Regions from separate parts of the Paenibacillus sp. P2(2022) genome, predicted to be linked through region 2. Evidence: riboswitches for the same ligand, from Rfam matches in the RefSeq annotation. Region 2 holds a riboswitch; the other holds the start of a gene.

Region 1 (10,587 bases), on a different contig from region 2:
CAGTCCGCGATCCGCAGATCGACTACATATGCCCGTCTGCAACAGCAGGAGGAACAGCCGCAAGCACAAGTTTTGACCTATGGAAATCTACGCATTGATTTTGATCATTTTACAGTCATCCGCAATGAAAATGAAATTCAGCTAACAGCCAAAGAATCTGATATTCTGAAGCTGTTTGCATCCAATCCGAATCGGGTATTTACGAAAGCTCAATTATACGGATTTATTTGGAAAGACGATTATATGGGTGACGAGAACGTGATTAACGTCCATATTCGTCGCCTGCGCGAGAAAATTGAAGAAGATCCCTCCCACCCTGTCCACATTAAGACGCTGTGGGGCATCGGCTACAAATGGGAGAATGGTTGATATGAACATCGAAATCATTTCCGAATGGATTGTCGTCCTCATGATGTCAGTCGTTATCATATGGCTTTGGCGGGAACGTGTAGCCTACAAGCGCAAACTAAAGGATATCCGAACCGCACTAGAGCGGATCGTCACCGTGAATCATGCCGAAAAGCTGCTATATGTCACAGGTGACGTTGAACTGCAACGACTCATGACGGAAATTAACCGACTACTAGACTTAAATCTGAGAGTATCAGCCGATTACAACCGGGGCCAAATCGCTATGCGCAAAATGATTTCGAACATCTCCCACGATCTCAAGACTCCGCTGACCGTTGTGCTTGGATATGCCGAGATGCTGGATGGCGATCCGGATATTTTGCCAGAAGAACGTATAAAGCTGCTATCCAAAATTCATCAAAAGACCAGCGAAGCGATTGAGCTGATCGGAAGCTTTTTTAGCTTGGCGAAGCTGGAAGCCAACGATACGGACATTCCACTGACCCGACTGGAGATAGGAGAACTGTGCAGACGCAGCATTTTGGAGTTTTATGATCTGCTGACGGCTCAGGGGTTTACGGTACATATTGACATCCCGGAGCATCCCATTCATGCCTTGGGGAACGAAGGAGCCATTGGGCGGGTGCTGAGCAATCTGATTTCGAATGCCATTCGCTACGGGACAGAGGGCCAAACGCTTGGCCTGGCGCTGTCAGAACAGCAAGATACGGTACGCGTAGAGGTGTGGGATCGTGGAAAAGGCATACAGGAGCCGGAGCAGGATAAGGTTTTTGAACGCATGTACACACTTGAGGATTCCCGCAATAAGGCGGTACAGGGCAGTGGGCTGGGCCTTACGATTGCCAAGCGCCTGGTTGAATGCATGAACGGAGAGATACAATTGACCAGCAAACCTTATGAGCGGACCGTCTTCTCTTTTACCTTGAAGAAGATCAATTATTAAGCGAACTGCTCAACTTAATAAATTTGTAATAATTACGAAAGAAAAATGAACATTTCGCCCTGTATTCTTGAATTATCAACAGTATACGAAGGGAGAACACCCATGACTTACATAGTACGTACACATCATCTGACCAAAGCCATGAAGGGCAATGAAATTATAGCAGGGGTCAGTATGAATGTGCGCAAGGGGGAAACCTATGGCTTTCTCGGTCCCAATGGGGCGGGCAAGACAACGATCATGAAAATGATTACCAACCTGCTCAAGCCGACATCGGGTGAGATTGAACTGTTCGGTGAAAAGCTAACGCCAAAGTCTTATCATCTGCTCGGACGGATGGGTTCAATTATTGAATACCCGATTTTTTATGATAGACTGACGGCTCATCAAAATCTCGAACTTCATTGTGAATACATGGGCTATTATAATAAACAGGCTGTCCGGGATGCGCTAGAATTAGTGAACTTGCGGAATGCGGGTGACAAGCCGGTAAAAGACTTTTCACTAGGAATGAAACAGCGTCTCGGGATTGCCCGGGCCATTGCGACCAAGCCAGAGCTACTCATTTTGGATGAACCAATTAATGGTCTGGACCCAGTGGGAATTAAGGAAATTCGGCAGTTATTCCACATGCTATGCAAGGAATATGGGATGACGCTGCTCGTATCCAGTCATATTTTAGCGGAAATAGAGCAGATTGCGGATACAATAGGCGTGATTAATCACGGACAGCTGATTGAGGAAGTTTCGATGGAACAGGTACGGGATACCAATACAGAATACATCGAATTTACGACCAACGATTGTAAAAAAGCGGCCTACGTCCTCTCCCATCATCTGAGTCTGAATAATATAAAGGTACTCAATGAACAGAGTATACGTATTTACGATCTGAGTGTACCGCAGAAGCAAATTACGAAAACGCTCATTTTAAATGATGTAGAAGTCGATTCCATTCATCAGAAAAGCAGTACGCTGGAAGACTACTTTTTACGTCTGTTACATGGAGGTGAGCCCCATGCTTAGATTAATACAGTTGGAGATGAAAAAGCTTCATCTGGCGGGTTATATCCGTTCAGCACTGATCGCCAACGCCTGTATTTTAGGGTTGCTCTGTATTATTGCGCTGGACAGCCAAAATGAAGGAGTACCCGAATTTACACAGTACGCTCAGCTTCTTGATCTCATGGACAATATGGTGAGAGCCACATTTATTGTATTTGCCTCCGTTCTGCTATGCCGTTTTATCGTAGGAGAATTTAAGTCCAAATCGATTACAATCTTGTTCATGTATCCGATTCATCGTCAAAAGCTGATGATCGCCAAACTCTTGATTGTGCTGCTGTTTACGTTCTTGTCTGTTGTTATATCGGAAATCATCATTACGGCTGCGATTCATTTGCTCAACCAGTTTGTCATGATTGTACCGGATAAGCTTACTCTTTCCATACTGGCCGAACAATCCGCGCGGACGCTAATCAATGCCGTGGCCGCCAGCTTTATGGGATTGGTTCCGCTGTATATGGGAATGCGAAGATACTCAGTACCCACGACTATTGTGACCTCGATTCTGGTTGTAGCCTTGCTTTTCTCCAATAATAACGGCGCTACACTTAGCTCCATTGCCCCTGTGCAAATCAGCTTCTCTGTGCTGGGAATGATTGTGGCTTATGCGGCAATTCGGCGCATTGAGTATAAGGATATTGCTTAGTAATATAGATTTTAGTGAAACGCTTTCAAAAAAAGATGAAAATCCTTGTTAGATATACACACATTTTTCACTGGACTTCATTCTAAAACAGGTATATCCTATAGGAGAAATTAAAAAACGGAATAAGGATCTTCGGGGTAGGGTGAGATTCCCAACCGGCGGTATGGCTCATGGAGCTAAGCCCGCGACTCTGTATCTGGCAACAGGATACGGACTGATTTGGTGAGATGCCAAAGCCGACGGTAAAGTCCGGATGGAAGAAGATCGAAGTATGAACATGCCGCAAAGTGAATGAATGCTGCGCTATAGTTTTTGCAGTAACTTCATTTAACTTGTATCAAACGGCAAGTTTATTTGATCAACCCCCGTCTTGCATGGCTTTCGCCATGGACGGGGGTTTTTGTGCCACCGGTCCTGTATTCGCAAGGAGCTAAATAAGTATGAGTCAATCATCAACTGTACTATCATCCAAAGGTTTTGATCGTAGCTCCCACATGAAAAGCGGTTTTTGGCTAGTCGCGATCGGAGCGGCCTTGTGGGGTGCAGACCCGCTGTTTCGTATTATTTTGTTAAAGTCATTTACCTCAGCACAAATCGTACTGATGGAGCATGTGCTGCTCTTTATCGCTCTGACGCCGATGCTGTGGAAGCATCGCGAGGAGCTCAAAACGATACGATTTCGTCAGGTTTTCGCTATTTTGTTCGTCTCGTGGGGCGGCTCGGCACTGGCCAGTGTGATTTTCACCATGGCACTCAGCAACGGTGATCTGAATGCAGTTCTTTTGCTCCAGAAGCTTCAGCCTTTGGTTGCTATTATTTTGGCCCGCGTTATATTGAAGGAAATGCTACCGCGTCATTTTGGAATATTAATTGTCATCGCTCTGTTCGGAACGTATCTTCTAACCTTCGGTTGGTCGCTTCCCTTTGGGCATGTTCATGATTTTGTTCACATTGGTAGTCTGCTCGCACTAGGTGCAGCGGTTCTGTGGGGCGGTTCGACCGTTATGGGTAGCTACTTGCTTCGTTCGATGAAATATGAGACAGTAACCTCCCTCCGCTTCATGGTGGCGCTCCCTCTGCTCATTGTTCTCACCTCGGTGGAGCATGCTCCGTGGAATATGCCTACAGGTACATGGGCGGGCGCAGCTGTAATTATCAACTTGCTGCTGCAAGCATTGCTTCCGGGTCTTCTCAGTTTATTACTGTATTACAAAGGCTTAAGTACAACCAAAGCTTCTTATGCTACGATGGCAGAATTGAGCTTCCCCATGGTTGGTGTCGTAATTAACTGGATCGCTTTCCAGCAAATCGTTACCGTAGCGCAATTGACTGGTTTTATGCTGATCTGGATTACACTCTTTATGATTTCTCGTCAGCAGAAAAATTAATAGCTTAATCTTCTTTCATGCTCATCCAAGCCAAATCGTGAAGATGCTTTTGTATCTCTGATTTGGCTTTTTATGTATTCATATTCATATTAACATTAGTTCCTAAGACCTATTTTCTCAAAAAAAGTGTACTATTCCTCGTTTTTAAAGATTACATCTATAAAATTAGTCGATTTATGTCGAATAAAACTATGTAGTGATCATCTGACACAGAGGAGAAAAAACGATGACTAAAGCAAAACAAACAGTTCCGTGGTGGAACAGGTTTCTCAGGCAGTTTTATTTAATGAGGACAAAATTAATAATATCTTTTTTGGCTGTGTTATTGATTCCAAGCGTACTTATTGGATACTTTTCTTACCAGGGGGCCACGACACAGCTCAGTCAGCAGATGGCTGCTTCCGTAAACACGAATCTGTATCTGATCCGAAGCAATGTTAATCAGTATGTGGCACCGATTATAAAAGACGTAGACGTGCTTACCAGTGAGATCGAATCTGATTCCATTGGTTCCAACCAAGAAGCCCTTCAGAAAAAGTTGGACGTCATCGTCAAAGCTCATCCTGAGTTAGATGCCGCGCTCCTTGGCAATACGGAAGGACAATATATCCGTTCGCCGATAAAAAAGGAGGCTGATTATGATCCTAGGGAGAGAAAATGGTACAAAAACGCAATGCTACATAAGGGCAAGGTATTCGTCGGTGTTCCAGTTGCCAGCGTTACGACAGGGAACTTAGTAGTTAATGTATCGGCAACGCTCAAGGACGGTGAAGGAGCTGTTGCATTGGCTTTGAATCTGGACAAGATGGGTGAAAGTCTACAGTCTGTGAAGATAGGTGAACGCGGAGGACTCATCATTGTTGATTCTGATCATAAAGTTGTATCCGGGACAGGGACAGCCTTTACTAAGACAGGCAAAAAACCAGCTGACACCATGGAGGGCCTTCCCGAAGTGGCGGCAACCGGTGAAAATGATACTCCTTCTGTGTCGCAAATTCAATTTATGAATCGGGACGTACTGGCCTTTACACTTAAGGACCCTCTCACCGGCTGGAACATTGTTGCACTATCGGATCTGGAGGATTACAGTGATGCAGCCCAACCGATTCTGAAGCAAAGCCTGATTGTAATTGTTATTTCCATACTGGCCGCTGCGATCATCATAGTGCTTATGGTCCGCTCATTCCTGATCCCACTCAAAAAGCTGCAAGCAGGCACACGGATCGTCCGTGATGGAAATCTGACCGAACGTGTTAATCTGTCTAGAAAAGACGAGTTCGGCGAGCTGGCACAGAATTTTGACCAGATGACGCATTCCTTGCATTCAATGGTCTCCGAAGTCAACCAAACCTCCTCCCGTCTTGCTTCCTCTTCCCTGATAATCAAGGAGAGCACAGAGCAAACGACGGAGTCCGTGCAACATGTAGCGGAAACAGTTATGGAATCCGCGGAAAATGCAGCGACCAGCGCCGAGGCATCCGAGCAAACCGCCAATGCTGTTGAAGAAATGGCGAAGGGTGTCAGCACGATTGCCGAATCGGCAAGCTCCATCGTGGATTCAGCAGGACAAACCGAGCAGGACGTAGCTCAAGGTAGTCAAATGATCAGTCATGTGCGGACACAAATGGACCGCATTTTGGAAGCTGTAAGCCAAACGGCTAGCCTGATGGATGAGCTATCACAGCTCTCGGACGATGCGAAGCAAATGAATGCGGCTATAGCTGCCATTGCCAAGCAAACTAACTTATTGTCCCTGAACGCATCTATTGAAGCCTCCAGAGCAGGCGAAGCTGGGCGCGGATTTGCTGTAGTCGCTATAGAGGTACGCAAGCTGTCGGAACAGTCCAAGGAAAGCGCCGATTCCATCAGTCAGATCATTACGCAAATGCTCGATTTGATTCAGCGCTCTACCGCCACGATGAACGGTAATGTTCGTAATCAGGTAGGTGAAGGATTACGAATCAGCCAAGATGCAGAAGGTGCTTTTACGAATATTGAACGCTCTACTTCTCATATCGTGGAACAAATTCAAAGTGTGTCCGCTGCTGCTGAACAAATCTCTGCCAGTACAGAGGAAGTTTCCGCCACTGTCACCCATTTGGCAAGCCTATCCCGCAATTCGGCGGACAGTTCGCAGACAACCTCTGCTGCCGCTCAAGAGCAAATGGCAGCCATGGAGGAAATCGCCTCTTCCTCACAGGAGTTGTCCAACATGGCACAGGACCTGCAAGAGCTTGTTAAGCGATTTAAGATTTAGCTTCCACAGCTATTATTGAAATTTCACCAACGAAAGCTCAACAGCACTGCATCTGTTTAGTAACAAAAGCCTTCGCCCGCATACAAAATACGGGCGAAGGCTTTTTCGTTGATTCCTTTAGACGATGCCTCGTACTTACCTATATGCTCATCTGCCCCGTTAGCTGGCGGCGTCTATCCCCTTCTGGATCATGTTCCACCATAATATCCTGATGAAAAATGGCTGTAGCTCGCTGTTGCCTGTCGTACATCGGCCATGCTCGCTCAGGTAGCATAGGCTCCCCATCCCGTGCAAAAGCAACCCATGCCTGCTGCATATCATGAGCAAGCTTCTCCATCGAAGGTTGAATCTCTAATCCCAGCTTATCCAGCAGCTTCAGATTATCGAAAACAAAAGCAATTTCTGCACCGTGAACCGCTTGTCCAAAGGTAGGATGGCCCGGCAGTGTCCAATCAAAACGGTACATCCATACCGATGCATACACCGACTGTTCAGCGGCAAGAGCCAACGCGGGACGCCAAAAAATGAGATCGGTCAACATTTGTGCCTGTCCCTCAATGGTAACTGGAAAAGGTTCTATCAGGTCGCCAATGTCGGACATACCTGTCATCATTTCCAATGCCTGACGTGCTGTTAGCTTGTTCATCAGATGGGATTCTTTGCGGATAAAATAGTTCCCTTCATGCAAGTTCGTTCCAATCATAACAGATACCTGTTTTGCTGAACCTTGGGCGATTGCCGACAGGGGTAGATCCGGCAAGGTCACCCCGTCTACAACGGGTTGATAAATCATCGCCATCCCAGGTCCGATGACTTCATGTGTTTTGGCCATAGCGAGCATCAACGCATCTGTCGGCAGCGTAAACAATCGCTCAGGATGCTGAGCATCCACACCCAGTTGCTGCAAATACACAGCCGCCACTTGCTCAGCCTGTGCAGCTGGCAACACCTGCGATGCTCCACTTTGCAAAATTGCACGCTGGAACAGCCCCTCAGCGGCTGGCATCGCCAATAGAGCGGCAATACTCATCGCGCCTGCCGATTCACCGAACACCGTTACTTCGTCCGGGTTGCCGCCAAAGGCAGAAATATGATCCCGAACCCATTCCAGCGCAGCGATTTGATCCAACAGTCCGGCATTTGAGGTCAGCCCATTCCCCTTTGGAGTCAAATGCAAAAATCCTAACGGTCCTAACCGATAGTTGATCGTAACTACAACAACATTGCCATTCTTCGCCATGCGTTCCCCGTCATATAAAGGTATAATCCCAGACCCGGTGACAAAGGCACCGCCATGAATCCACACCAGCACCGGACGTCCCTTCTCAGGAGCCTTCGAAGCCGGTGTCCAAATGTTCAGATACAAGCAATCCTCGGACTGCTGCGGCGGTTCCACCAGATTTCCGGTCATACTTTCAGCGGAGGGCATGGGTTGCGGACAGATGGGTCCGAAACTCGTCGCAGCCCGTACACCCTCCCAAGGCTCCAAAGGCTGTGGTCCGTGAAAACGAAGTTTTCCAACAGGAGGCTGCGCATATGGAATACCTTTCCACACATGATATCCATTCCCCGTTTCTCCACGTAATTGACCTAGACGAGTATGTACTGTATTACTCTCCATCATGAACCCTCCTTTATTTTGTATGTTCAACATAACGGTATACTATCAATCTTTACATATCTCTATTATACCCTTTGCGCAGGACCAAACCAAAAAATACCGGAAGCGCTTTTGCGCTCCGGCATTTTGTAGACAGAATGAGTGGATCTTGCTTAATCCCGAACCTCTTCTTTCGGAATCAGCTTGTAAATTTCTTCGCTTTCCATCGAATCAATCAATCGGTCTAGCCACTTGTAATAAGCCACGGCCTGCTTCATTTTCATACGGTCTTGCTGAAGAATGGTCTTAAATTCCTCGTATTCTTCACCCTGTGCCATCAATTTGTCCAGTTCCTCAATGGCTTTGCGCAGTACGAGTAAATTTGTTTCTACTGCTTTTCTCCATTTAATAGCGAAGAAGTCAGTAAAGGTTTGATACCAGTCATACTCGACTTCATACAAGTCCTTGCGTGAGCCTTTGCTCCATACCTTGTTCACCATTTTCAGATCCAACAACGTTCGAACTCCTGTACTCATGCTCGTTTTGCTCATTTCCATTTCACGGCCCATCTCATCCAGCGTCATCGGTTTATCCGCAAAAAAAAGCAAACCGTACAAATGCCCCGCAGACAGAGTGATCCCATATAGGTCCATGTTTTTACCTATAGCTTCTATGACACGTTTGCGAATTTTTTGCAGCGACGCCTGCTGCTCATCACCTAACTGGTACAAGCTCATGCTTGCAACCTCCTAATTTTAGAGCATTTTGCACAACCTAGTATGAACGACTTACCCGTAAAGGATTAGCTTTGACGCAATATATGAAATCTTTCAATACTGAATGAAATGTTTCAAAAGCAAAGCTTCTGTCTATATTACAACAGCATGATCGTTCAAAATCATAATTCGCAAAATTGCTAATGATAGTAAACTTTTAAAATTATGGATATACATAAATCTTTTTGTTATGGTCATATTTCATTGTCTATTTTAAAAAAAGCACTATCGGTTGTAAAGTTCCGAATGTTTGAGCATTCTAAAGAACGAAGGAGCATATCGAAGGAAAGTTTGTACAGTTTTTTCTGTACGTACTTTACGAACAGTTTTTTTGTTTGAAATGTAAGCAATGCTTCTGTTACAATTAATTTTGTCATTAACCGTTCAGGATGTACAGAATTATGATTTTTATACTCAATCCATCATGCAACATGGGGTTAATACCAAGCAAAGTATAGAAAGAAGAGGTGTATGTATGACGATTTTGGAAGTCAAAAATGTCAGCAAACTCTTTGGTCCTCACGCAGAGCAAGGTGTTCCGCTCCTGGAGCAAGGCTGGGGCAAAGAAAAGCTGGCCAAAGAAAAACAGATTACTGTTGGTGTTAACAAGGCCAACATGCAAATTAAGCAAGGTGAAATTTTCGTAATTATGGGGTTATCAGGTAGCGGCAAGTCCACTTTGGTGCGAATGCTAAATCGCTTGATTGAGCCTACCTCCGGTGAAATTCTGGTCCACGGCAAAGATCTCCGTAAGATGAACAAAGAACAACTCCGCGAGGTTCGTCGTAAAACCATCAGCATGGTTTTTCAAAAGTTCGCCCTGTTCCCACATCGGACTGTATTGGAAAATGTAGAATACGGTCTTGAAATTCAAAAGGTAGATAAAGCACAACGCCAGGAAAAGGCACAAACAGCGCTGGAACTGGTTGGTCTTAAAAACTGGGGCGATAAAATGCCCGATGAGTTGAGTGGCGGTATGCAGCAGCGTGTCGGGTTGGCACGAGCGTTGGCAAATGACCCTGAAGTTCTCCTGATGGATGAAGCATTCAGCGCATTGGACCCTCTCATTCGCCGTGACATGCAAGATGAGCTGCTGGAGCTTCAAGATAAAATGAAGAAAACGATTGTCTTTATCACCCATGATCTGGATGAAGCGCTGCGGATTGGTGACCGGATTGCATTGATGCGGGACGGAGTGGTCGTACAAATTGGTACACCGGAAGAAATTATGATCCAACCAGCTAACTCTTATGTAGCCCGCTTCGTCGAGGATGTGGATCTGTCCAAAGTGTTGACGGCTGCTCATGTCATGCTTCGTCCAGAAACCATCACTATGGACCGCGGTCCACGTGTAGCTCTGGAATTGATGCGGGAGCGTGGGATTTCCAATCTATTCGTCATTGACCGCACTAAAAAGCTACTGGGTGTTATTAATGCCGAGGATGCTGTCCATGCACTGCGCAACAATTTGAAGATTGAAGATATTTTGATCACGGACGGACCGCAGGTTCCTGCTGAAACTGTCATTAATGATTTGTTT
Region 2 (10,587 bases):
GGACATCCTGTATTTCAACAATCCAGATGTGTCGTCCGACTCATTGGAATGGAAGGGAGAAAATGTCGTCAAATTGAAGGAAGATTCATTCTATGGCCATGGGATTGGCATCTTGCCGGCTCAAGGTATTATTGATTCTCTTAATCAACATCGTCGCCCCGATGCCACGGTATCTGCTTATTTGACAAATGAAGTGATCTACCCAGACTTCGTTTACCTATCACAGTTCGCACCCGAAGAAAACCGAGAAAATGAACTATCAGTGAATACATTTTATTACCAAGAATTCAGTCACTGTATACATGCTGTCATTGGCGGAAGGCAGTATATTCAGGAATAGGGTCGAGTGCATACTAAAAAGAAGGTATTCCTAGGCCGCGCTCGGCTTGGGGATACCTTCTTAAGAGAACACTTTTAATTTCAATAACTTTTACAAGTAAGCCGGTCCAGATTGACTTTGATCCGTATTAGCATTTGCAGGTACCTGTGGAGGTGGAGTCTGCATGTTGCTGCCTGAATTCTGGAAGATAGACTGAACCTTATCGATCAGGTATGGTGTGGAGTCGATGATTTTCTCAAACAGATGCGTTTGATTGTCCAACGGAACGATTTGTGCTCCCTGTTTGCCGACAACTAGAAAGGCAATGGGATGAATAGATACACCACCACCGCTACCGCCACCAAAAGGATGTACTTCCTTCCCACTATGATTACCCGATGAGGAAGTATGAAGCGACTCTTCATCTACGTTAAAATCACTTCCGCCGGCTGCGAAGCCAAATCCTACCTTACTGATTGGCAAAATAACGGAACCATCGGGTGTTTCCACTGCGTCTCCCACAATCGTATTGACGTCTACCATGGCCTTGATGTTCTCCATCGCGGTTTGCATGAGCCCTTGAATCGGATGATCTGACATGTTTTATTCCTCCTCTGCTTATCTCAAGCGTAGACTGCTTTTCTTTCGCTATTGTGCGCAAAGGTTCAGGAAATATGTATGTCAATCCTCTACACTGTTTATTCTTTACTGTTGGCTTGATGATTCTCAGGAGCTTTGGAAATAACCCGCTTCCATGCCTCTATGCCTCCCGGAACGCGCCATATGCGGAAAGCTAATCTGAGCATGGAAAAGATTAAATAACCGAACGATATTTTTGCTTCACAATTCAAGATGGTAGTAAAACGTAGCCGGTCCACCCAATAAGGCACCACAAACACCTTTGGGGTACATTCCATGCGCACAATGCTGGAGGCAAAACCGATCAAGGTCGTTTTTAATCCCCACAACATACCAGTTGAGGTCGCTGTATAAGCTGCGTCAGCCAGACTAATATTGGTAGACCACTCCATTTTCGACACTGTTACATGGGCCAATGTATGTCTCAGCCATCGCTGTAAGGATTGTGTACCCTTGAGCAAAACCCGTATATCATGTATAAATTGCTTGATTTTTTCGGTATCAATATTTCCGCTATCCACAGAAGCATCCGTTTTATGTATATTTTTATTGCGGTCAAGCCGATAGAGAAGCCCTTTTTTCAAACCTGTGATGAGAATGGCTGGAATATCGTAATCCATTTTGATCAAGCCGTATAGAAATCTGATCTCTAGATGCGCCCGATCATCATTGTCATGCTTGGCAATTTCCAGCTTCAATCGAATACGAGAGAGCAGAATAGCCAGTACAATGAATATAACGATGATGATGGCGATACTGATCCATTTCCACACTGGCGAGTCCTCCCTACCCTTTTGCTATAGAATATCATGGCAAAAATAGTATGACCTTTCAGCGGAAAATCATGCATCTTAAAATGCTAAACAGCCAGCCCTCAATGACGTAAGGACTGGCTGTCTTTTGAATTTTATGAACTTAGGATTCCAGATCCGAATCGTTCTCCGCAGGCTGGCTGCTCTCCAGACGCTCGAACAATAGCTGTGTCTCTTCTTCTAAATTGTCTGAATCCTCGAACTGCTCCGGTTGCGGTAGATCTTCGAGCGAACCTAGACCGAAATAATCCAAGAATGATTTCGTCGTTCCATACAATATTGGTCGTCCGATGGCCTCAGCTCGACCTTTCTCTTCAATGAGCTCCTTGTTGACCAGTGTATGTATGGCCCGCTCGGATTTGACACCTCGAATCTCTTCGATTTCAACTCTTGTAATGGGCTGGCGGTAGGCCACAATGGCCAGTGTCTCCAAAGCAGCTTGAGACAATGAGGCACGTGCCGGAGAGTAGGCGAGCTTTTCAAAATAAGGTGCATGTTCGGATAAAGTTGCAAGCTGATAATGACCAGCAATACGGACAAGCTGCAGGCCTCTTCCTCCTTGCTCCATATCCTGTTTCATATCCTCCAGACACTTTTCAACCAGCTCTTGCTGCTGTTCTACAATGTCGGCGATCTGCTTGGTGGACAACCCTTCCTCTCCCGCGAGAAACAGCAGCCCCTCAATAATTGATTTCAGCTTCAGATAATCCATTAACCCGTAAATCCCCTCTCCACTCCATTACAATATCATCGAAAAGCTTCTCCTGATAACAGAAGATTTGCTTCATTTTCATCAATTCAAGGATAGCCAAAAAGGTTACAACCACCTCATGCCGATACATATCCTCATGCATCAGCTTGGAGAACAGCAGCCGTCCTCCATTCCCCACCTTCTCTAACGCCCCGATAACTTGCCGGATACGGTCCTTGACTGAAATTTCGTCCCGATGAACACGGGTTACCGTCGTACGTCGTTCAGCTTTGCGCAATGCACGCTGAAAGGCCGCGACCAAATCGCTCGCATGCAGCCCATGCACCGGATTTGCGGGTTCGGTTGGCAGGAATGCGCTCAAATCTTCCGGCTCCTTGCCATAAATCAGACTACGTTCCCACTCCCGTTCGCTCAGATGGCGAGCAATCCCTTTGTATTTACGATACTCCACCAGCTTGCGAACCAGTTCCTCACGTGGATCATAGTCTTCTTCTTCATAAAAATCCAAATCGTCATATTCCATCACAGGTGGCTTGGGAAGCAACAATTTACTCTTAATGGATAAGAGCGTCGCCGCCATCACTAGAAACTCGCTTGTAATGTCCAGCTCCAGCTCCTGCATACTGTGCAAAAAAGCCATGTACTGATCAGTAATATCGCTAATCGGGATATCCTGAATGTCGATCTCGGCTTTATCAATCAGATGCAACAGTAGATCCAGCGGACCCTCGAATGTTTCCAGCTTGTAATTTACGACTGTCAATGTGCTTCCCCCTGCCTTACTCCAATCATCATTCAACAATACCTTTCCCCATTAGCACTTATGCTCTACGTTATCAATCCCTCTTTCTGTAGTATATACGTCATCGCCTTGCTTAACAATCTAATCCCTTTTCCACTTTGCAGTTTATGCCGTTCTTTCAGCCATTTATATCATTAGAACTGCTTACCGAGATTGGCCATTTCAATCGCAGCCAGCGCAGAATCCCAACCTTTATTACCAGCCTTTGTACCTGCCCGTTCTATGGCCTGCTCAATATTTTCCGTAGTCACTACACCAAAAATAATAGGGACACCCGTTTTCAGACTGCTTGCCGCCACACCCTTGGCCACTTCATTGCAGACGATATCATAGTGTGAAGTAGAACCACGGATAACCGTGCCAAGCGTAATGACAGCATCATACTTTCCACTTGCGGCCATTTTTTGTGCAATAAGCGATATTTCAAATGCACCCGGCACCCACGCTACATCAATTTCACCTTCCTGTGCACCATGTCGTTGAAGTGCATCAAGTGCACCGCTCAACAATTTGCTTGTAATAAATTCATTAAATCTGCCCACCACAATACCATACTTCAAACCATTCGATACGAGATTACCTTCCAGAAAACGTGCCATGCTTATCAACCTCTCTTTTTTAAAATTATTTACAATGACAAACGACGACGGTAGTCGATTAAATGCTGAATGCTAATCAGCTTCAATTGATGTCGCTTGGCGATCACGACCAAATCAGGTAAGCGGGCCATCGAACCATCTTCCTTTATAATTTCGCAAATGACCCCGGCAGGCTTAAAGCCACTGAGTCGGGCCAGATCGACAGCCGCTTCAGTATGACCGGCACGCTGCAAGACCCCACCATCGCGAGCAATTAGCGGGAACATGTGACCAGGTTTGCGAAAATCGCTTCCCGTGATTCCTTCGTCGGCTAAGGCACGAACAGTCAAAGAGCGCTCGGCCGCTGAAATCCCCGTTGTTGTCTTCATATGATCTACCGATACCGTAAAGGCGGTACCGTGAAAATCTGTGTTTTGCTCTACCATAGGATGCAATTCCAATGCCTTGGCTCGGTGCTGTGTGATCGGCACACAGACCAATCCGCGACCTTCTGTAATCATGAAATTGATCACCTCGGGCGATGCTTTTTCAGCCAAAGCGATAAAGTCGCCTTCATTTTCCCGCTGTTCATCATCCACTACAATAACGACTTTGCCGTTCTTTAAATCCTCCAATGCTTCTTCGATGGAATCCAATCGAATCTCTTCGTCATGGTGCAACTCATCCTGCTCCATGATGTTTGTCGTTGCACTTGTTTGGATGCCTCTATCCATAACCCTCTCCTCCTTATGTCTTGTGTCACGAATGCTCCTGAACCAATTTTTCTATTATTCTGTAACAGGCTGTATCAGGCAAAGCCGTGTTTCGCCAAATAGTCCAAACTAAGTGGGGCTTGATCGGCTCTCTCCATCGACGCTGAACCTCTGTAATGTAAAAGTTGCTCCACATATTTGCCCAATATATCGCATTCAATATTCACGGTATCTCCCTCACGTTTGGCTTGTAAGGCCGTTTCGGCTAAGGTGTGGGGGATAATTGATACAGCAAAGCTATTTCTCGTCCGCTGCGCAACTGTGAGGCTGATACCATCAATTGTAATTGACCCTTTGAGAAGAACATATTTAAATAATGCTGGATCAGAAGGCTCAACTTCGAACACTACCGCATTCTGCTCTGATGTCACTCCGCGAATCGTACCCGTCCCGTCCACATGTCCCTGTACGATATGTCCTCCGAATCTTCCACTCGCCGCCATCGCCCGCTCCAAATTGACTCGACTGCCGGATCTGAGTTCCCTTAGATTACTGCTGCGAAAAGTCTCAGGCATCACATCAACCTTAAAATCTTTAGTACCAATCTGTATTGCCGTCAGGCAAACACCATTCACCGAGACACTGTCGCCTATTTTCAAATCGTCCAATACCACAGAACCCGAAATACCCAGCACCATCGCTTCACCACTTTTGGAAATACTTTGAATGCGACCCACTTCCTCGACCAATCCGGTAAACATGCTTTCACTCCTTTCCACTACATTTCAGTTTATCCCTAATTCATCAGCTGTAAGCGCAAATAACCCCCAGTCAGGATTCAATCCGTCATGGGGGTGATGAGAGTCACATATGTAGTATACAAGCGCAGTTCATACATGTATTAAAATGACATGAAATCATAGGTCTGCCAACAGAAAGCATGATGACAATACAGCCAATTACGCTCAGAACACTATCGAAAAGAAAGCTTAATAAAAGCTGTCGTCCGATGCTGTCCTACAACGAAATAAGCCGTACGTACTTTTACGTATGCTAAAAATTGGCACATGTCACGTCATGCACATGCGCTTCGTATCCTTCTCCCATCCAGACTATACTGTCGGTCCCGGAATTGCACCAGGTCCACCTTCTGCTGATTGTTCAGCATCCGGGTCACGGACTAAGCCATGCTGTGTTCTCAGAAGCGATTCACAAACATGTCATCACCGCCGGTGGGGAATTTCGCCCCGCCCCGAAGGATCTTGCTCTTATTTAATTGAATTAACATTAAACTTGTTACGTATATTAGCACCGACTTCTAAAAAAAGCAAGTTATCTAATCGAAGCTCCTGCTTTGCTTTTGACATATTGAGTGGAGAGTTCCTCAAACCAGGTTTTATCATTCATATGAAGCGCCAGGTCAATCAGATCGTTCAGTTCGTCGACTCCAAGCTGCGTATCATGATCAAAGGTAATGACAGCTGAAGCAACAGGTCCTCGCTCTCCCTCAGAACATGCTTCATAATCCAGTCTTACATCCACATGCCCATCAATAAACTCGCATTTTAGAAAATAAATAATTTCACACATTAAAATAGGGCGCACTTGTGTTTCTAACACGCAATCCATCACCTTGGCAGAATAATGCTGGTTCGTCAGCGTGAATTTGTGTTCTGTTGCCGCCAGCGATGCCCGTCCAAAATCATCCGTAAACTTGAGTTCCACTGGCGTGATGTTCATAACCTTGGGGATTTGCTTCTTTATAATTTCAATTATTTCAACTGTGTTCAGCTTAATCATTACCTGCACCTCATTGCATCTTAAAATTCAGAAGAAGACTTTATAACATACCTTCTATAGGCCTCCACTCCTATATCGGAAATCATTACCTGTTTTTTTATGCTTCAACCCATAAACGCAAAAAAAGATTCCTGGCGCAGCAAGCGCTAGGAATCTCAATCGAACCGGTACCGAAACAGCGGCTAACAATGTTACACAATTATTATGCAAAAAACAGAATTACAACTCCGAAATTTCATGTTTCTTTTTCAGGATAGTCCAGCGACGCTCAATTTCCTGCTCAAAGGTAGCCAGCGTTGCTTCCTCTTTGAGAAGATGCTTCGTTTTACCCATTAATTTTAGCCATTCTGCGGCTGGAATCCGTTTTCCCTTGTCTTCCGGATTGTACGTAATCGTCGTGCTCCCTTGCTCGATTTCGTACAAAGGAAAGAAGCAAGACTCGACTGCGGCGCCCACGATGCTAGTACCCAATCTGTCTTCGGATTTCCAGTTGAGTGGGCAGGCGCACAGAATTTTACCATATGCCGTACCCACGTTGTTGGCGTACCATTGAGCCTTGGCGGCTTTGCGCAGCATATCCTGCGGATGACTTTCGGCTGCTGTAAAGGCATACGGGATGTTACAGGCGGCCATAATTTGCACAGTATCCTTATGATGCCCTTGTTTCCCTTTTTGCATTTTCCCTACACCCGACGTACTCGTCATATGCCCCATTGGAGTGGAGTACGATTGCTGAGAGCCTGTATTCATGTATCCCTCGTTATCATATTCCAGCATGATCAGTTTATGGTTACGCAGAGCCGCACCAATCGCAGAACCCATACCAATATCCATCCCGCCGTCACCACTGATCATGATAAAGGTCGGATCATCCGACATCTCAATTTCATTACGTCGCTTCATCTCCATGTAAGCTTCCAGCGCTCCTGAAAGGGTAGCGGCCCCGTTTTGAAAAAGATTATGGATCATCGGTTGCTTGTGTGATGTGTATGGGTACCCTGTCGTCACCACATATACGCAGCCAGTCTGGAACAGTACAACAATGTCGCCTTCAATCCCTTTAAAAAACAGTTCTAGTGCAGACAAGGCTCCACAACCAGGACAAGCCCCATGACCCGGAGTAAGACGGCGTGGTTTGGTTGTTAACGAACGCAGAGGTGGTACCTTGACTTTGAGCTTCCCGGTTGCCTCGTCCGGCGTAACCTGAATCAGACCCGTACGGTATGCATTGCCACGTGGTGGCTGCATGACTTGCGGCATCACCTTGTCCGCTGAACCCGGATTAATCCCGTAATAATCAAAGGGCTTCTCCGCTCGTCCAGCCTCTGCCGCCTCAATCGCAAGCTGGAAGAACGCCTCTGCATCTTCCGCATAAAAATCCTTTCCTCCCAAGCCAAAGATACGACTCAATACGAGGGTTTGATTCAGTGGGTCCTCCTGCAACGCCGCCTTAATTTCGTGGGTCAAATTACCGCCATCTGATCCGTACGAATCTGCACGTTCACCCACCAACAACGCCTTGACATGGCGCAACGCCTCCCGCAGTTGTGCGGCTGGGAACGGCCGGATAATATTCGGACGAATCACACCAGCTTTAATGCCACGCGCACGGAGTTGATCCGCCACATCCTTGGCCGATTCAGCCGCCGAATTCAGCAGAAATACCGCAACCTCAGCATCCTCCATATGATACAGGTCCAAAATCGGATATTCCCGACCGGATAAAGCAGCATATTCTGCTGCTACCTGCTCATATACTCCTTCTGAAAGCTTCAACGCTTCGGACAGTTGAACGTGATTATTCGTCAGGTCATCACCGTTCATATGCGCACCCACAGTGACAGGATGATCAAAATCCGTAATATTCGGATAATTCAGGTTCGGATTGGGGCCTACAAAATCGCGCACGGTCTCTGCATCGGCAAAATATTGCACTTTACGTTTTTGATGAGATGTATAAAAACCGTCGTATGCGACCATTACAGGCAACCGTACATCGCTATGCTCTGCGATTTTCAGGGCTATGATGTTCATATCATACACAGCCTGCGGCGTACTTGCCGTCAAAATGACCCAGCCTGTATTCAAACCATAATACAGGTCCGAATGATCCCCCCGAATATCCAAGGGACCACTGACAGCTCTTGTCACCAGGTTCATAACCATAGGGAAACGGGTACCTGACTGAACAGGCAACTGCTCCAGCATGTACAGGAAACCTTGCGAACTGGTGGCGTTCACAACCCGCGCTCCAGCTGCCGCAGCTCCATAACAAATCCCTGCCGATCCGTGTTCTCCATCGGCTGCAACCAGTTTAATATTATGCTGACCACGCGTTTTCATTTGATCCAGATACTGCGCTACCTCGGTCGATGGAGTGATCGGGAAATATCCCATCATATGATAATTGATCTGCGCAGCCGCCGTAGCTGCCATTTCATTACCGGATTCGAACGTTGTCACTTGTGCGGCGCCCGTCTGTTTGAGTTCCTCCTCCAGTTTTGCCATTACGCACGCCCTCCTTCATATACCGGAAATTGGTGGGCAACACGATGCTGCTCCGCCCAGCCCCATTGCTCGCGACGCGAGCTTAACGCCCCCGATGGGCAAATATCTACACATTTCAGACATCCTTTGCAATACTGGTAATCAATCCCTTGCAAAAACGGCATCATTCTTCCGCGTTTGTCTGCTTGCTCTTCCCATACAAAACAGTAATCCGGGCAGATCGAATCACACTTGGCACAATGGGTACATTTATCAGCTTCATATTCAGGCACATAACCCTGACGTGAACCACTAACATCTCTCGTCATACTGTTTCCCTGAGTCGCAATAACGCCTCCCAGTAATTGCGTTTCGTACCCCAGCAAAGGCTGCGGACGTTCAAAAACCCGATCCTGCGCGTCATCCGTAACCGGATATACGTGTAGTTCCATTTCCTCAAATCCACGGTTAAACGTACGCAGATTAGGTTCTACCAACTGTGGATTTTTCTTTTCAAAGGTACTGCGTATAACCGATCTCATTGCTTCCGGATCTAAGAAATCACAGACACGGAACAAGGCCCCCAGCATGGACGTATTCAATTTGGTTCGCTCTTCCAGTGCGATCCCCATTGCATCGACCACTGCTAATGTACCGGATACCAGTCCCAAATCAGCCCGTATTTCTTCTGCCGGACGTGTGGAATTGACCACTACAATCCCATCCGCTGGCAGTCCGCTGATCACATTTACCGTTTTGTATAATGTTTCATGGAAAATGCCTACCACATGCGGTTGCTCAATCGGACTGTGATCCCGAATATCCACCTCCGGCTCACAAAAGCGAACAAAGCTTTTAACCGGACTTCCCTTCTTTTCCGAACCATAGGATGAGAAATTTGAAGCATTCAGCCCTAGACCAAGCACCCCGGTTTCGGCTAACATTTTGCCAGCCAGATTAGCGCCGAGTCCACCAATGGATTCCAGCCGGATTTCAAAAAATCCGAGTCGATTTGTGCGCGTTAAAATAGACAATGTGATAAGCCCCCTTCTTTTCCAACTCTTACTGAGCTTGAATACTCATATAAAATAAATGGAAAATGCATTCTTATGAAAAGGCTATCACAACACTTACTTTTCGAATGTGATCTTACGCACTGTAATACCTACGTGATTGTAAAAATCAGCAAACCGTCAAACAAAAGACAACAAAAGCCGCTCTGTCCAAAGACAGAACGGCTTAGATGCAACGCTATTTAAAGGAATTCATATCATACATGTAATGGTAAATTACACGTCAAATACTTTAACCTCTTTCATTTTGTCGCCTTGTTTTACAGCATCAATGAATTCCATACCTTTGGTTACTTTACCAAATACAGTATGTACTCCATCTAAATGCGGCTGTGGAGCGTAGCAAATAAAGAATTGGCTGCCACCTGTGTTGCGACCTGCATGAGCCATGGACAGAACGCCTTTGGCATGCTTGGTTGTATTCGTAGCTGTTTCACAGTCAATGGTGTAGCCAGGACCGCCTGTACCATTACCGATCGGACAACCACCTTGAGCAACAAAGCCCGGGATGACGCGGTGGAAGCTCAATCCGTTGTAGTAACCGCTGTTTGCCAGCTTTTCAAAGTTAGCAACGGTGTTTGGAGCTTCTTCTGGGAAAAAGTCAATTTCGACGATACCGCCGTTTTCAAGATCTATTCTACCTTTTTTCATT

What was found. Region 2 has a riboswitch for FMN ahead of ribE (riboflavin synthase). Riboswitches for the same ligand answer to the same signal wherever they lie in the genome.
Region 1: it holds a riboswitch for FMN, as region 2 does, so the genes downstream of both, MMB75_RS07495 (DMT family transporter) here and ribE (riboflavin synthase) in region 2, are expected to answer to the same signal.

What each region holds. Positions count from the first base shown of each region.
Region 1 is NZ_JAKWFI010000002.1:70,649-81,235, reverse strand. It holds gene MMB75_RS07515 (response regulator transcription factor) at 1-369, shown strand, start outside; gene MMB75_RS07510 (sensor histidine kinase) at 371-1,315, shown strand; gene MMB75_RS07505 (ABC transporter ATP-binding protein) at 1,418-2,341, shown strand; gene MMB75_RS07500 (ABC transporter permease) at 2,334-3,026, shown strand; FMN riboswitch at 3,151-3,295, shown strand; gene MMB75_RS07495 (DMT family transporter) at 3,467-4,414, shown strand; gene MMB75_RS07490 (methyl-accepting chemotaxis protein) at 4,641-6,671, shown strand; gene MMB75_RS07485 (carboxylesterase/lipase family protein) at 6,811-8,292, opposite strand; gene MMB75_RS07480 (GbsR/MarR family transcriptional regulator) at 8,445-9,008, opposite strand; gene MMB75_RS07475 (quaternary amine ABC transporter ATP-binding protein) at 9,523-10,587, shown strand, end outside.
Region 2 is NZ_JAKWFI010000001.1:942,248-952,834, reverse strand. It holds gene MMB75_RS04085 (protein-glutamine gamma-glutamyltransferase) at 1-340, shown strand, start outside; gene ytfJ (GerW family sporulation protein) at 431-919, opposite strand; gene MMB75_RS04075 (DUF2953 domain-containing protein) at 1,018-1,731, opposite strand; gene scpB (SMC-Scp complex subunit ScpB) at 1,874-2,482, opposite strand; gene MMB75_RS04065 (segregation and condensation protein A) at 2,451-3,245, opposite strand; gene ribH (6,7-dimethyl-8-ribityllumazine synthase) at 3,419-3,883, opposite strand; gene ribB (3,4-dihydroxy-2-butanone-4-phosphate synthase) at 3,913-4,596, opposite strand; gene ribE (riboflavin synthase) at 4,671-5,336, opposite strand; FMN riboswitch at 5,667-5,839, opposite strand; gene MMB75_RS04045 (IDEAL domain-containing protein) at 5,908-6,375, opposite strand; gene MMB75_RS04040 (thiamine pyrophosphate-dependent enzyme) at 6,595-8,883, opposite strand; gene MMB75_RS04035 (2-oxoacid:acceptor oxidoreductase family protein) at 8,883-9,896, opposite strand; gene MMB75_RS04030 (peptidylprolyl isomerase) at 10,152-10,586, opposite strand.